DNA from 3 places in the Oceanobacillus sp. FSL K6-0118 genome. Region 1 is predicted to be linked to each of the others. Evidence: riboswitches for the same ligand, from Rfam matches in the RefSeq annotation. Region 1 holds a riboswitch; each other region holds the start of a gene.
What was found. A riboswitch is a leader RNA that binds a small molecule or an ion and turns the genes downstream of it on or off. The one in region 1 is predicted to bind thiamine pyrophosphate.
Positions count from the first base shown of each region.

Region 2: it holds a riboswitch for thiamine pyrophosphate, as region 1 does, so the genes downstream of both, MHI02_RS02880 (lipoate--protein ligase family protein) here and MHI02_RS06375 (ABC transporter substrate-binding protein) in region 1, are expected to answer to the same signal.
Region 3: it holds a riboswitch for thiamine pyrophosphate, as region 1 does, so the genes downstream of both, MHI02_RS17000 (3-oxoacyl-ACP reductase) here and MHI02_RS06375 (ABC transporter substrate-binding protein) in region 1, are expected to answer to the same signal.

Region 1 is NZ_JBBOVR010000001.1:1,218,407-1,223,785, forward strand. Features, by position in the region: gene MHI02_RS06360 (ABC transporter ATP-binding protein) at 1-401, opposite strand, end outside; gene MHI02_RS06365 (ABC transporter permease) at 391-1,167, opposite strand; gene MHI02_RS06370 (thiamine-binding protein) at 1,167-1,457, opposite strand; gene MHI02_RS06375 (ABC transporter substrate-binding protein) at 1,479-2,477, opposite strand; TPP riboswitch at 2,596-2,705, opposite strand; gene MHI02_RS06380 (MDR family MFS transporter) at 3,113-4,576, shown strand; gene hprK (HPr(Ser) kinase/phosphatase) at 4,762-5,379, shown strand, end outside.
Region 2 is NZ_JBBOVR010000001.1:555,018-560,396, forward strand. Features, by position in the region: gene MHI02_RS02865 (heavy metal translocating P-type ATPase) at 1-1,080, shown strand, start outside; gene MHI02_RS02870 (heavy-metal-associated domain-containing protein) at 1,172-1,381, shown strand; gene lipA (lipoyl synthase) at 1,414-2,349, opposite strand; gene MHI02_RS02880 (lipoate--protein ligase family protein) at 2,342-3,187, opposite strand; TPP riboswitch at 3,273-3,381, opposite strand; gene trpA (tryptophan synthase subunit alpha) at 3,445-4,236, opposite strand; gene trpB (tryptophan synthase subunit beta) at 4,238-5,379, opposite strand, start outside.
Region 3 is NZ_JBBOVR010000002.1:73,439-78,817, forward strand. Features, by position in the region: gene MHI02_RS16990 (LysM peptidoglycan-binding domain-containing protein) at 1-575, opposite strand, end outside; gene MHI02_RS16995 (LLM class flavin-dependent oxidoreductase) at 968-2,275, opposite strand; gene MHI02_RS17000 (3-oxoacyl-ACP reductase) at 2,355-3,107, opposite strand; TPP riboswitch at 3,251-3,351, opposite strand; gene MHI02_RS17005 (DUF4282 domain-containing protein) at 3,672-3,950, shown strand; gene MHI02_RS17010 (polysaccharide deacetylase family protein) at 4,663-5,343, shown strand.

The DNA.
Region 1 (5,379 bases):
CGCTGTTTCATTCCACCTGATAATTGACGAGGGTAGGAGTTTTCATAGCCCTTAAGCCCGGCCCGTTCAATCATTTCTAATGCTTTTTCCTTATCAACCTTTCCTGCAATTTCTTGCCCAAGAACTACATTGTCCAAAATCGTTCGCCATGGAAAGAGGGAAGAGGATTGTGGCATATAGCTAATCGAACCACGTTTCCCATTGATTTTTTCTCTATCTAAATAGATCGAACCTCCCGATGGCTGGCTCATTCCACCAATAATGCTAAAGAGTGTACTTTTCCCACTTCCAGATGGACCTAATAGAGAAACGAATTCCCCGTCTTTGACGGAGAAGTTGATATTGGATAATACATGATTGTCTTCAAACGATTTGGATATATCATGAATTTCAAGACTCATATGGATTTATTCCTTCCTCTGGTTTCCACTTAATGACCCTTTTTTCGATAAGGGTTATTAGTAAAAAGAATAATAAACTGAGTGCCACAATAACGATAATGGCTACAAAGACACGATCGGTTCGGTAGGATGAAGATGCTAATGTCATATACACGCCAATACCTTTACTTGCACCTAGCCATTCGGAAATGACTGCGCCCATCACACTATATGTTGCAGAAATCTTTAGTCCTGAGAATAGGGATGGTAAAGCGTTCGGCCATTCTAGTTTCCGAAAAGTTTGTCCTTTTGTCGCACCAGCCATTTGAATATAGTGTTTTAAATCAGCATCTGTTTGACGAAAGCCATCAAGTAGAGCAATGGTTATCGGAAAGAAACAAACGAGCGAAATAACAATTAGCTTCGGTAGCATGCCAAATCCAAACCAAATAACAAGTAATGGTGCTAGGACAATAACAGGAATGTTTTGTGAAATAATGATAAATGGATAAAATAAGTCCTTTAGTAGAGGCATTAAATGGAGACATATGGCAACAAAAACGCCAACCCCACTACCAATTAAAAACCCAAGAACAATCAATTGAATAGTAGATGGAAGGTGTTCCGTGTAAATTGACCAGCTAGTCCATGCTTCTTGGAAAATTTGAATTGGTCCAGGAAGTAGCCATGATGGCATGTCAAAAATTCTAGTTCCAACTTCCCACAAGATGAAGAAAAGGATGATAGCCAGAACCGGCCTCCATCCTTTTTTTGCCATGGTACTCATTAACGATACTTCTCCGTTAATTGATCCATGGATGCACCGTCTGGTTTATAAAAAATCTTAATTTGAGAAATGGCACTAGCACAACCTTTCTCAACCATTTTCTCATTCATTTTTTCCACAATTTGTAGTAATTCAGAAAGGTTTCCTTCCATGGTTGTTTCAAGTGGATTAACCTGGTATTTCACACCTGATTCATCAATCACTTTAATTGCTTCATCTACTAATGGATATGTGTCTACTCCGTTTTCTGCTTTAGGAATCATTTGAATACTTAATAATGCGTTTGCCAATTAAAATCTCTCCTTTATCATTTAAGGTAAAAAGTCATTTGTAAATGCCTTTTCACTATCCAGTTCAACTTCTAATAGATCATTTTCATACATCCAATTTGCATAGTTTTCCCATATTTCTAGCTTTTGAATTCCCCATTTTTCTGCATCATCTTGATATTTAGGAGACAGCCACTCTTGACTTGCTTTAACTAGTTCAGGGTCAAGGTCTGGTACTGCTTCAATAAGTACGTCTGCAGCTTCGCTTGGGTTTTCTATTGCGAACTCATAACCTTTGGAAACAGCACGTAAGAAGCTTTTAATAGTTTCCGGATCATCTTGTATCATATTTTCATTGGTTGCTAATACCGGAGTATAATAGTCTAATTTCTTACTATAATCCGTTAAATAATTCATATGAAGCGGTTGGTCACGGAGCTCTGCTTTAATACCATCCCAACCATAGTAAATCCAAGCAAAATCAATTCCTTGCTCAAGTGCTGTGAAAAAGTCTGTATTTCCGATATTAACGATTTCAACCTTCTCTACATCGGCATTATCCTCCTGCATAATCGAATCTAGTACAGCCTTTTCCACTGGTGCACCCCATCCACCATAAGATTTACCCTCAAAGTCTTTTGCAGTTGTAATATTATTTTCCTTTAGGGAAGCAAAACCAGACGTATTATGCTGAATAATAGCAGCAATCGAAACAATAGGTACATTTTGTATTCGTGCTTCCGTAATTCCTTCTTGGTAGCTAACACCAAAATCAGCATTTCCAGTAGCGACTAATTGCTCAGCACCTGCTTCTCCAGGCTGAATAATGTCAACATCTAAACCTTCTTCTTCAAAATACCCTTTATCCCTAGCCACATAGAGACCAGTATGATTGGTGTTTGGGGTCCAATCCAGAACAAGGGTTATTTTTTTTAGTTGCTTTGCATCTTCACCTGTTTGATCTGTACTTTCTTCATCTGTGTTGTTACCGCATGCAGCTAGTACAATTAGCAACAGGCAAAAAACAGATAATTTCCTCATAATAAATAGTCCTCCCTGTTTTTAACTAAAAGAATAAAACTCGAGTAGGGAATAACACGAATTAGTAGCCAACAAAAAGCACCCTAGACAAATTGCCTAGGGTGCATACTTTAGTTATGTACGTATCAGGTATGTTCCCTACGCTGGTCTTAGCCAGATCAGGTTCTAAGGGTTAGTATCTAACGGATACAATCTCAACCAGCAACACTGGTACCCCCACAGTCATCTTAAGTTGTAATTTACACAATTAAGTATTGCATAGTTTTTCTAATATAGCAAGAAATTTGTAAAAGTTTGACGATTCTTTTAAAGTTGCACAACTTGATATTGTTTATGAATATGATTTTACGTTTAAAAAATTTTTCCTTCCTATTAAATTACCTGTTCTAATTACCCCACCTAAATGGGCAGTAAGACTCCCACCTTAAACTTCTGGGGATACAAATAGGTGGGAGAACAACTGCCCGTAAAGGTTCGATAAGTGCCGACTAACCATCAGTGGGGGATGAAGGAAAGCCTCCGCTGATGGAAGTCTTCTTTATCTAGCTGAAATTTAGCAAAATTCCTATTTCCTTTTTACCTGAAATGCATTATAATTTATGAATTGTTATGAAGAAATAGGGGAGGGGAAGGATATGCAAACGGTAAGTTATAACCGAAAAACGATTGTCGCATTGTTGCTTGCTGGGGCATTTATTTCCATTTTAAATCAAACGTTGATGATTACTGCAATTCCCCCAATTATGGAGGAAATGGGAATTACGGCAAACACTGGTCAGTGGCTAACCACGGTGTTTATGCTTGTCAATGGTATTATGATTCCCATTAGTGCATTTTTATTAGAACGGTTTACGACAAGACAATTGTTTATAACGGCAATGAGTATTTTCGCTATAGGCACATTAATTTCTGGGATTGCGCCTAATTTCTCTTTCTTATTAGTAGGGCGAGTCATCCAGTCTGCTGGAGCAGGGGTTATGCTGCCACTAATGCAGACAGTATTTCTTTTAATCTTCCCAGTTCATAAACGTGGATCAGCTATGGGATTAATTGGTCTTGTTATATCATTTGCACCAGCACTTGGTCCTGCCATATCAGGATGGGTAACAGAGCATTATTCTTGGAGGGTATTATTCTTTATCATCCTACCAATTGCAATTGTAGATATTATCATCGCCTTTTTCGCATTGAAAAATGTAACGGAATTAAAGAAACCAAAATTAGATATTCCATCTGTTATTTTATCCTCTTTTGGTTTTGGTGGATTACTTTATGGATTTACTTCAGCTGGGAATAACGGTTGGGGAGCAAGTTTAACCATCATTTCACTCACTGTTGGAGTAGTGTCACTCTTTATGTTTATTTTAAGACAGTTAAGACTGCAGCATCCAATGTTAGAGTTCAGGGTTTTTACGTATTCTCTATTCCCACTAGCCGTTGTTATTGGAATCATTTCGTTTATGGGGCTAATCGGGACAGAAACACTTATCCCACTTTATATGCAAAACATGCGTGAATTCACTGCTTTTGAAGCGGGGATTGCGTTATTACCAGGTGCGTTGATTTCAGGGTTTATGTCTCCTATTACAGGTAGAATCTTTGATAGATATGGTGCGCGTAAGCTAGCGATGACTGGACTACTAATTGTCGCTGTCTCTTCCATTCCATTTACTAGATTAGATACGGAAACATCCTTGGCTTTCATGACAATCATGTACAGTATTAGAATGTTTGGACTATCTATGGTCATGATGCCAATTTCAACAGCGGCATTGAACCAATTACCAAAACGACTAATTCCACACGGGGCGGCAATGGATAATACAATGAGGCAGGTCGGCGCTTCTGTTGGAACAGCTATTCTTGTTACAGTTATGACAACAACAGGAGAAACGGCAGCTAGAGCAGATATTCCTAATCCAGCTATCTATGGAGTGAATGTCGCATTTATCGTGATAACTGTTCTTGCTTTTGTTGGACTATTGACCTCGTTTTTCGTGAGGGATAGTAAAACATCTCAAGAAGAAGTGGAGAAAAGAGATTTAGAGAGATTAAGAGAAAAACAACACGATAATCAGAAAATTTATCAAAAAGCTTAGATGATGGTAGCCCAATATTCATAATATTCATTATGAATATCGGGTTATTTATTTGGCAGCTAGGGGAAATCTTTCTCGTCCGGGGATTGCCGTAAAAATCTGCATAAGTGCAACTAAGGTGACTATTCTAATATTCTAAAGTATAATTCTATTCATTAATATCTTTATTGGACGGTGAATGTAGGATGAAACAAATAACAGTTGAGGACTTAGTTCATAAGTTTCAATTGAAAGTGCTTGCAGGAGAGAACCGATTACAAAATGTGATTACACAATCACGTGTGCATCGACCAGGATTAGAGTTTGTTGGACATTTCGATTTTTTTCCAACAGAAAGAGTTCAGATTTTGGGTAGAAAAGAAGTTACCTATTTACATAAATTAAGTGAAGAAGAACGAAAGATACGAATTGGAAATATCGTTCATTACCATCCACCATGTTTTATCGTAACTAGTGGTGAGGAAGGTTTAACTTATTTAACGCATCATTGTATAGAAGAGGGAATTCCATTATTAGTAACAAAACAACCGGAGATCACATCGGACTTTATCCCAAAATTAGATGCTTACTTAATAAAGCAATTAGCGGAGGAAATAGCCATACACGGAGTTTGTATGAATGTATCAGGAATAGGTGTTTTAATTCGAGGTAATTCTGGAGTAGGAAAAAGCGAAACAGCCCATACATTAATTCGTCGTGGTCATCGTTTAGTAGCGGATGATATCATCGTATTAAAAAAGCTTAGTCCACAAACAATCCTAGGTACCCATGATGAAAAAACCAAGGAGTTTCTAGCATTACGT
Region 2 (5,379 bases), 660 kb from region 1:
GCTCCAGTATCTAACGTTGCAGGAATCGGGAATGGTGCGAAAAATGGCGTCCTTGTAAAAGGTGGAGAAGTAATGGATATATTCTCTAAAGTAGACACCATTGTATTTGATAAAACTGGTACATTAACAAAAGGGAAACCAGAAGTAACAGATATTAAAGTGTTCGGTGAGTATAAGGAAGAGGATGTATTACGATTGGTCGCTCAAGCTGAAACGGCTTCAGAACATCATTTAGGTAGAACAATCGTAAAAGAAGCGAATGATAGAGGAATGGAACTTTTCATGAAACCAACAGATGTTGAAGTCATGAAAGGTAATGGTATTCAAGCAACGGTAGAAGGCCATCATTTATCCATCGGAAATAGAAAATTAATGAATGCAGATGGGATCCATATGGTGGAGGAAGTATGCGCGTATGCCATAGAACGGGAGAAATTAGGAAATACAGCTATCTTTGTGGCCATTGACGGAAAAATTGCTGGAATCTTTTCCATTGCTGACCAAATTCGAGAAGATGCAGTAGAAGCACTAGCCGAGATGCGTGAAAATGGAATTAAGAAGATGATTATGCTTACAGGTGATAACAAACATACAGCAGAATTAGTTGCCGAAACATTAGGGTTAGATGAATTCCATGCTGAATTACTACCAGAAAACAAAGTGGAAATGCTTATGAAGTTAAAAGCGGAAGGTCATGTTGTTGCAATGGCTGGAGATGGAATTAATGATGCACCTGCAATTGCTACAGCAGATATAGGTTTAGCGATGGGTGAAGGCGGTACAGATGTATCCATGGAAACTGCCGATGTTGTCTTAATGGCGGACCAACTCATGCAATTCTCTCATGCATACGCTTTATCCAAAGCTACGATTCGTAACATGAAACAAAACACGTTTTTCGCAGTAGGAACTGTGTTTGTCCTATTAGCTGGGGTATTAGCAGGTTCCATCCATTTAGCCTCAGGAATGTTCATTCATGAGGCAAGTGTTCTACTAGTCATTTTAAATGCAATGCGTCTTATTCGTTTTAATCATGGAAATAGGAAGGGGGGAAGAAAAGTTCCAGTTGCAGAAGTTTAAGATAAAATTGTTAAAACTTGACCTAGGTCAAAGAAAAGAAACAAAAGGGATTTTATAATAAAGGTAGAACAAAACAAAGGAGAGATTTATAATGAAAACAATAAAATTCCAATTAGAACCACTAACTTGTCCATCTTGTATTAAAAAGATTGAAACAAAACTTGGTAAAATGGATGGTGTAGAAGAAGCGAAAGTTATGTTTAACTCAAGCAAGGTGAAAGCAACGTTTAACGAGCAGGAAGTAAAAGCGGAGGAAATGAAAGAGGTAATTGAAAAATTAGGATATCCTGTTCTAAATTAAAAAGAGGCCAATAAGGGCCTCTTCATTTTTAACTAAAAGATCTGCTTTTCTTCTTGATTTTCAATGCCCTTCATATATTTAATTCGATTTTGCTTGGAGGAATTACTAACTTGTTCATCCGCATGATAGGAAGAACGAACAAGTGGGCCGGATTCACAATGTTTAAATCCTTTTTCAAGTGCAATTTCTTTTAATTCGGCAAATTCATCTGGATGATAATAGCGTTCCACATTTAAATGTTTTTTGGTTGGTTGTAGGTATTGACCGATTGTCATAATATCCACGTCATGTGCTCGTAAATCATCCATTGCTTCGATGATTTCCTCTTTGGTTTCACCTAAACCTACCATTATACTAGATTTGGTTGGTATGTCTGGTGCAATCTCCTTCACACGCTGTAATAACTGTAAGGAACGATCATACTTGGCAATAGCGCGAACTTTCTTTGTTAATCTGCGAACGGTTTCTATATTATGATTAAAAATATCCGGCTTACTATCCATTAAGGTATGTAGGCTCTCATAATCACCTTTCATATCGGAAGGTAATACCTCAATCGTACAGCCAGGATTTGCGTTTCGAATGGCACGAACGGTGTTGGCAAATACAGCGGCGCCTCCATCATCTAAATCGTCTCGAGCTACAGCGGTTACAACGACGTGCTTTAATCCCATTATTTTAACAGAATCTGCAACCCGCTTCGGTTCTCCTAAATCTAATCCACTAGGTAGACCGGTTTTGACCGCACAGAACCTACAACCGCGTGTGCAGGTATCACCTAAGATCATAAATGTTGCTGTTTGTCTTTCACTCCAACATTCATGAATATTCGGGCATCTTGCTTCCTCACAAACAGTGTTTAGACTTTTCTCACGCATTAACTTCTTTAATCCAGTATAGGACTTATTCGTGTTTAATTTAATCTTTAACCATTCAGGTTTACGGAGATATTCCTCTTGTTTAGACACTTTTAATAGACTCCTTTAGTAATCGATGATAATTCCAATCCTCTGAACGATATTTAGTCTCTGCTAGATGATGTACTTCTTCCCATTGTTGTTTTGATAATTCAAAAGGACGGAAAGTAACGTTTAATCCATGTTGAAATCCTTGATAGAATGCATCCTTCACTTCGTCAAATGATTTCTGTTTATTTGTTAGTTGGTCGATAGTGATAGCTTTGCTTTGGAAAGCATCACGTCTACGTTGTTTTATTTTTTCAGATGGGAAACGGAATAAATCATAGAGCATCTTGATATCGAGACTCATTGGTATGGACCCATGCTGCAGTAGAACACCCTTCTTCCTTGTTTGCGCATTACCTGATAACTTTTTCCCATCTACTACCATTTCGTAAAATGCGGCCTTTTCAAAACATACAGCTGTCTTTTCTTTCATGGCGCTTCTATCGGGCATGGCATAATCAACCGTGATTCCTAGATTCTTGAAACCTTCATAAAGCCCTTTTGATAGGACGTGGTAGGCTTCTTTAATAGAGGTTGGAATTTCTGGGTGATCCTCTGAAACTACAATACTGTAAGTCAATTCATTATCATGTAGTACAGCGCTTCCTCCGGTTAGACGACGAACAAATTGGCAATGATAGCTATTTACATTGTCGAAATGGATTGATTTATGTACTTTTTGAAACTGACCAGCCGATAAAGTAGGATGTGACCAACCGTAAAAGCGTAATGTTGGCGGAATTTTACCCTCACTATGCCAGTTTAATAGGGATTCATCCATTGCCATATTAACTGCTGCATCCTGATGCCCACTGTCTAAAAAGAACCATTCTTCTTGCAAAAATTACCCCTCCTCTTAAATCAAAAAGACTGCACTCCAAAAAAGAGTGCAGTCTTTTGTACAATAGATGTATCTTACATCTAAAATCCTTTTGGCTGCACTTCCCCACGCTAGTATTATCCATATCGGGTTCAAAGGGTTTAAGCAATAGGGTATTGCTATTCTCAGCGACAAAGGCTCCCCTAGTGATTATTATATTACAAATTCATCATACCAATTGGTAAATCCTGGGTAAAGTAAATTGCTTTCTTAAAATGTTATGCATGAATACTAGTTTGAATGCTTCCTTGGATTAAATTTTTCACTTCGTTGTTTTTTCCTTGGTGTAAGAGGTCAACAATTTTACTACCAACGATAACCCCATCACAGTGAGAACTTAACTCATGCGCTTGTTCCACAGTAGATACACCAAATCCTGCTAATACAGGAACGGTACTATATTTCTTTAGGTTTTCTAAATAGCTTTTTACATTGTCGCCATGGGAACTTCTAGCGCCCGTAGTCCCCATTACGGCTACAGCATAAAGGAAACCTTCTGATTTACTTGCGATTTCTTTTAATCGTTCCTCTGGACTAGTCATAGCAGCAAGGCGAATAAATGCTATTTTCTCATTTTTTAAGTGGGTTGCAATCGGGCCTTCTTCTTCCATTGGGACATCTGGGATAATGATACCGTCTACCCCAGAATCCGCACAGTCCTTAGCAAACTGTTCCATTCCATAACGATAGATTGGGTTTACGTAGGTCATTAAAATAATCGGAATGGAGCGGTCTACCTTCGTTGACTTCAGAAATTCTAAAATGGATGCTAATGATGTACCATTAGCTAAAGCACGAATTCCAGCTTCTTGTATGGTTGGACCATCAGCGATTGGATCGGAAAAAGGAATGCCTAATTCAATGGCGGAAGCTCCACTTTCCTGTAAAAAGTTAATACGTTCTTCTAATAGATCTAATCCGCCATCACCAGCCATGATATAAGGAACAAACAAATTTTGGTTGGCTGCCTGTTTTTGTTGTAATGCCTGTTCTAGTTTTTGTCTCCCCATCTTATTCTGCCTCCAATCTAGCTTTTACTTGTTCCACGTCTTTGTCCCCACGACCAGAAAGACAGATTACTAGTGTTTCTTTAGAAGTCATTTCTTTTGCTAGTTTCATTGCAAGTGCAACAGCATGAGAGCTTTCTAAAGCTGGGATAATACCTTCTGTTTTCGATAAGAATTGAAATGCCTCTAGTGCTTCCTCGTCTGTAATTGGTTTGTATGTTGCTCGTTTTGTAACGTGTAAATGGCTGTGTTCTGGTCCGATTCCTGGATAATCCAATCCTGCTGAAATAGAGAAGGCTTCTTTTACTTGCCCGTTTTCATCCTCTAATAGATGAGACAACGTACCGTGAAAGATTCCAAGTTTTCCTTTGGTTAAAGATGCGGCGTGATCCTTTGTCTCGACACCTAAACCTGCAGCTTCTGCTCCATATAATTTTACTTCTTCGTCTTCAATAAATGGGTGAAACATGCCGATGGAATTACTTCCACCACCAACACAGGCTACGACAGCGTCAGGTAACTTCCCAGTTTGTTCGATGATTTGGAGCTTTGTTTCCTTACCTATAACGGATTGAAGGTCACGAACCATTTTAGGGAATGGGTGTGGTCCAACGGCCGATCCAAGAATATAGTGCGTATCATTCACATGACTAGCCCAATAACGTAGGGCTTCATTGGTTGCATCTTTCAATGTTGAGCTTCCCTGAGAGACACTACGCACCTCGGCACCTAATAGTTCCATACGAAATACATTAAGCTTCTGGCGTTTCATGTCTTCAGCACCCATGAATACGATACAATCAAGACCTAGAAGAGCACAAACGGTAGCAGTTGCCACTCCATGTTGCCCAGCACCGGTCTCTGCAACCACTTTTTTCTTACCCATTCTTATAGTTAGTAACGCCTGACCAATTGTGTTATTGATTTTATGCGCCCCAGTATGATTAAGGTCTTCCCGTTTTAAAAAGATTTTTGGACCACCTAGTTGTTTGGATAATTGTTCCGCGTAGTATAATGGTGTTTCTCTTCCTATATATTGTTTTAAATAGTAATCCAGTTCCTCTGTAAAGGAAGGATCAACCATAGCTTCCTCGTAAGCTTTTTCTAATTCTATTAATGCGGGCATTAATAATTCTGGTACAAACT
Region 3 (5,379 bases), on a different contig from region 1:
TCTGGCTCTGTTGCTGGTTCCGGTGCCTCAACTTCTTCTTCTGGTTCTGTTGCTGGTTCCGGTGCCTCAACTTCTTCTTCTGGTTCTGTTACTGGTGCCGGTGCCTCAACTTCTTCTGGTTCTTGAGCCTCAACTTCCTGAACTGGTTCTGTTGATATGCTTTCAGTCGCAACTTCTTTTGCTGGCGCTGTAACTGTTTCCTTCGAGACAGCATCATCCGTGGTAGATATAGTTGGAATGTCAAGCACTTGACCAATAAAGATAAGATCTGATGTGAGATTGTTCAGGGATTTTATATCCTTGACCGTTACATCAAATTGATTAGCGATCCTGGATAATGTGTCCCCTTTTTGTACTATATATTGTTCGTTTATGAATAATAGTTGATTCGGATAGATAATAGTTGACGTCAACTTATTTATATCCATTAATTTCTTTACTGTAGTGTTATGTTCTCTTGATATATCCCATAGCGTATCACCTTTTTGTACTTTAACTTCTGCTGCTGAAACGTTAGTTACTGTTACACTAGCGATAAGCATTCCTGCAGTTATCGCAGTTACTAACTTTTTCATCTTAAATCTCCCTCCATATTCTTCCAGATGTTATTCATTTTAACATAGATTTACAAAAGAAATATGACAAATGTATTACAAAGGTTTGTTTAGATTGCAGGGCCAAAGGGACCTTCCCTGTGATCCTTGTGATTCTATTAATTTTATAATTTCATAGACACAAGAAGAGGGTCTCCCCTCTTCTTGTGTCTCGACGATTATAAGACAATCATCCTTCATGCAAATAACCAGGTCCATGCCAAAACCTAAGCAACATACATGCCTTGTACAGAGCGGCTGACCTAGTAAAGTTTTTTGCAGAAATAGCTCACCTTACTTGACGGCAGGGTGGCTATTTCTTTTTGTTTAGATAGGCGACAATAGTTACGATCATTACATGAACATGATTCGAATTATGTTAATCCTAAATGTTCACGGAAAGTATGACCTTCATATTTCTCTCTGAAAATACCTCTTTTTTGCATTTCAGGAACAATTAGTTCAACAAAGTCTTCTAAACTACCAGGCAATGTAGGAGGCATAAGATTAAATCCATCAGCCACACCAGCTTCAAGCCAGACTTCCATCTGATCCACAATTTCTTCGGGCGTACCTATCAGCGTGTGATGCCCACCGCCCGCATTAAGATATCCTAATAATTCTCTTACGGTAGGTCGGGTATCATTAATAATTTCTAGTATCGTTTCGTAACGTCCGATTGGTCCAGTAAATTCTTCTACAGGAGGTAGTTGAGGTACTTCTTTATCCATTTCCCAATTCGAACAGTCTTGTTGAACAAAGAAACTCAACTGGTTTAAAGCTGTTTCAATAGGTAATTGCTCATCTAATGCTGCTTTTTTTTCTAAGGCTTCTTCATGAGTACGACCTACATAGGTTACTAAGCCCGGAAATACTTTAATATGTCTATTACTGTCTCCACTTTGTCTAACTTGTTCATCTAATTTTTCACGAAATCTTTTTGCCTGCTTCAAGTTCCACGATACGGAATAAACCGCATCGGCATATTTTGCCGCCAATGCAATACCTTGTTTAGATGCCCCCGCTTGCATTGATACTGGTTTGCCTTGGGGGCTTTTTGGTGTGGTGGATGGGCCATACACCTTAAAATAAGTACCAGCGTGATTAAATGGCTGAATGTTTGAAGGATCGATCAATTTCCCTTCTGCTCGATTATGTACAAACTCATTACTGTCCCATGAAAGGAATAACTTATTCATTAAAGCAGCAAATTCATCTGCTTTCTCATAACGTTTGTCATGAGGAGGCAGTTCATCCATACTATGATTTAACGCCTCCAAATCAGTCATAGAAGTAACGAGATTCCAACCAACACGTCCTTTTGTAATATGGTCTAAACTTAATAATTGTCGTGAAGCTGTGAAAGGATTAGAAAAAGTACTTGAAATGGTTGAAACTAATCCCACATGTTTTGTCACTTGAGAAATAGCTGTTAAATTGACTATTGGATCAAACCAAAATGCTGGCATATCACTAGAATCTTTAGCCGGAAAGGATTGATTATCAGCAAAGAATACTGCGTCAAAATAACCTTTTTCCGCTAACTGTGCTAAGGATTGGTAATATGAAATGTCCCCAATACGTTCAACGCTTGAGTCAGGCATTTGCCAAGCAGCCTGATGGTGCCCACATCCATACAGCAAGACACCTAAGTGTAGTTGTTTTTCTTTCATCTTTGGCATTTGTCATACCTCCAAACAATTATTATTCACTATCTTATATACTCCGTTTTTGAAAGACTATCCATTGTCATTTAAGCTACTAGTTCATTGTCAAACCGCCATCTACTGTGATATTTTGACCTGTAATACCGTGCGCATTTTCTGATGATAAAAAAGCGACCATATTGGCTACATCTTGAGGTGTGGTCACCTTCTTCAGTGGCGTCGACTGAGCAATTAAATCAAATACTTCCGGTGTTGTAACAGCACTGGCATGAGTCGTTTTTAATAATCCCCCTGAAACGACATTCGCTTTTATACCATATTGTCCTAATTCAGAAGCGATATTACGTGTAAAACCTATTAATCCAGCTTTAGCTGTTGTATATTCATGGTAAGGTACAACAGGATTTTGATATAAATTAGTACCTATACTTATAATACTTCCATTTTGTCGTTCAATAAATTGAGGGATGACGCTTTGAACTACATGAAATGCTGCTTTTAACGTACCATTTAGTTGTTTTTGGTAATCAACCCAGGTGAGTTCTGTGAAAGGTTTCTGTTTGTTTGGATCAAACTTAAAGTCTACTAATGCATTGTTGACAACAACATCTATTTGGCCAAAGTACTCCGTTGCTTTTTTTATCAATGTATCTACTTCTGTGCGATTGGTTACATCAGCCTGAATGGCAATAGCATTTTCTTCACCAATCTCAGAAACAAGCTTCTCAGCGGCATCCTGACTTTTATAGTAATTGATAACCACTTGAAATCCTTGTTGTGCTAAGGTCTTTACAATAGACTCTCCTAAACCTCTACTACCACCTGTTACTAATACTGTTCTCCCCATCATAACCACTCCTATATTATTAATTTTGATGAAACTTAAATAATAAAGTGATAAATAAAAAAATACGCAACCTTCACATAGAAAAGTTGCGTAAAAAGAATTAACTACATATTAAGAAAAAGGCATAATCACCCTTTTAGTATGTAATAGAATTTACACTTTCCTACGCTAGTTTTAACTAGTTCAGGTTCAAAGGGTTTGAGTAAATACTCATCTCAGTTAAATAACACCCCTAGTGAATATATTTAAGTTATAGTCAATGTTATAGTCTTCAGAAATTTATGTCAAGGGAATATGGCTGTTTAAGTATTTCTATCATCCCTTCAAAAATAACTCCAGTACCTTTTCCCATTCATTTATAGTTAGTTGCATACATAGTGGAACAAACTGCGCTTCATTGTTAAGTTTAAACTTTTATGCTAAAATTACCCTTTGCAAATCAAAGAATTTAAAAAGTCATCAGTTCTAATACTTCCTATAACGAAATAGAAATAAAATGAAGTGTTTTTTATGAAAGGAATTTTATTTCATGATGGATGGACTACGAAACAGGGAGGTGAATAAATGAAAAATTTTATTAGTTTTAATAAGATGATTACACCAACAATCATTAAAGTGCTTTTTTGGGTTGGAGTAGGCTTCTCTATCATTCTAGGACTTCTTCAAATTATAGCTGGTTTTGATTCTTACTTCGGTGGCGGTTACCAAATATTTATGGGTATATTAACTATCATATTAGGACCTATCTTTACAAGGGTTTATTGTGAATTATTAATTTTATTCTTTAAAATGCATGAAACAATACAAGAAATTAATGAGAAATTAGGTTTAAAGGATAATTAATTTTAAATGGAATATTTGATGTTAGCGTTAAAATTCTCGTGTAAGTTGTTAAAAGCTCTTATTCAAGAATGATCAAACGTTAGTTTTAAAAGGTTAGCCAGAAATTACTGGTTGGCCTTTTTTTATAAGGTTTTATTATAGCGGTAGTCGAGGTAGACGAATCAAACGTAGGAGACTTGATCCCGTAAACAAATTTATATCAAAAAATGCGAAAAAGAACAAAATCACCCATATTCACCATTATTCCCTGAAAGATTACAAGGAAATATTTCATTTCCCGGGGAATATCGACAATTTATTCTATAATTTATAAATATAAAACATTTTTTCTAAGTTGTTTATTTCTCTGAGACTACCCTTTTGCTTCCTACGGCGTCGGGTGGTTTCCTTGTTTTCTAATATTTTTTTCCGAAGAAATACGCACTAGTCTCACGCATAATTCCTCTTTGTGCACCTTATCACATTGTCATATACAACATAGTGCCTTAAAGCATTGGGGGCTAACATATTGATTAAGGACTCCATGATGGTATCCAACACATTAGCACCTCTACCCCTTCGTAACCCCTTAAACACACTTACCATATAGTAAAGATAAATGGGCAAATTTTTAAACATGGAGGTTCATATGCACACGAATCATTTTAATTTATGGTATCGGAGTAAATGGGATAGGCAAATGGGGCAAAGTCAACCAGTAGGAGGAGCGGAAATGACAAGCAGAGAGCCTCATTTAGTGGCGAATTCGATTTTACAGCGGGAATATCCCAACACCGTTGTTTTAAGAGGATCCCTTAACGAAAATAAAGTAGCTTTAACTTTTGATGATGGTCCAGATATACGCTTTACACCCCAAGTGCTGAATGTCCTTAATAAATACAAAATCAAAGCTACCTTTTTCCTGATGGGGGCTAGAGCAGCTGAACATTCCGATATCGTGAGAAGAATGCATGCAGAAGGGCACGTCATTGGTAATCATACGTATTGGCATCCTAATCTGACAGAAGTAAGTTTAGAAAGAGTTCATTGGGAAGTCACTTCAACAGAGGAAGTACTTGCACAGATTATAGAATACCGTCCCCGATTATTTCGTGCCCCTTATGGTGCGTTAAACCGAGAGATTGTCGAATTAATGAGGCAGATGGGGTATTCTGTCATTCTCTGGAACGTCGATTCTTTGGATTGGAGACAATTGGGTACGACTGTTATTTCTGATATTGTCTTAGCAAATACGGAACCCGGATCCATTGTACTGATGCATGACGGTGGTGATTGGACAATGGATTTATCAGGCACTGTCCATTCTTTACATGACATTATTCCACGTATACAGCAAGAAGGAATAGAGTTTGTAACAATTCCTGAATTATTGAATATTAGTAAAGCAAAATAAGGGGGCACCAGTGGCAGAGATTCACCGATCCATTTA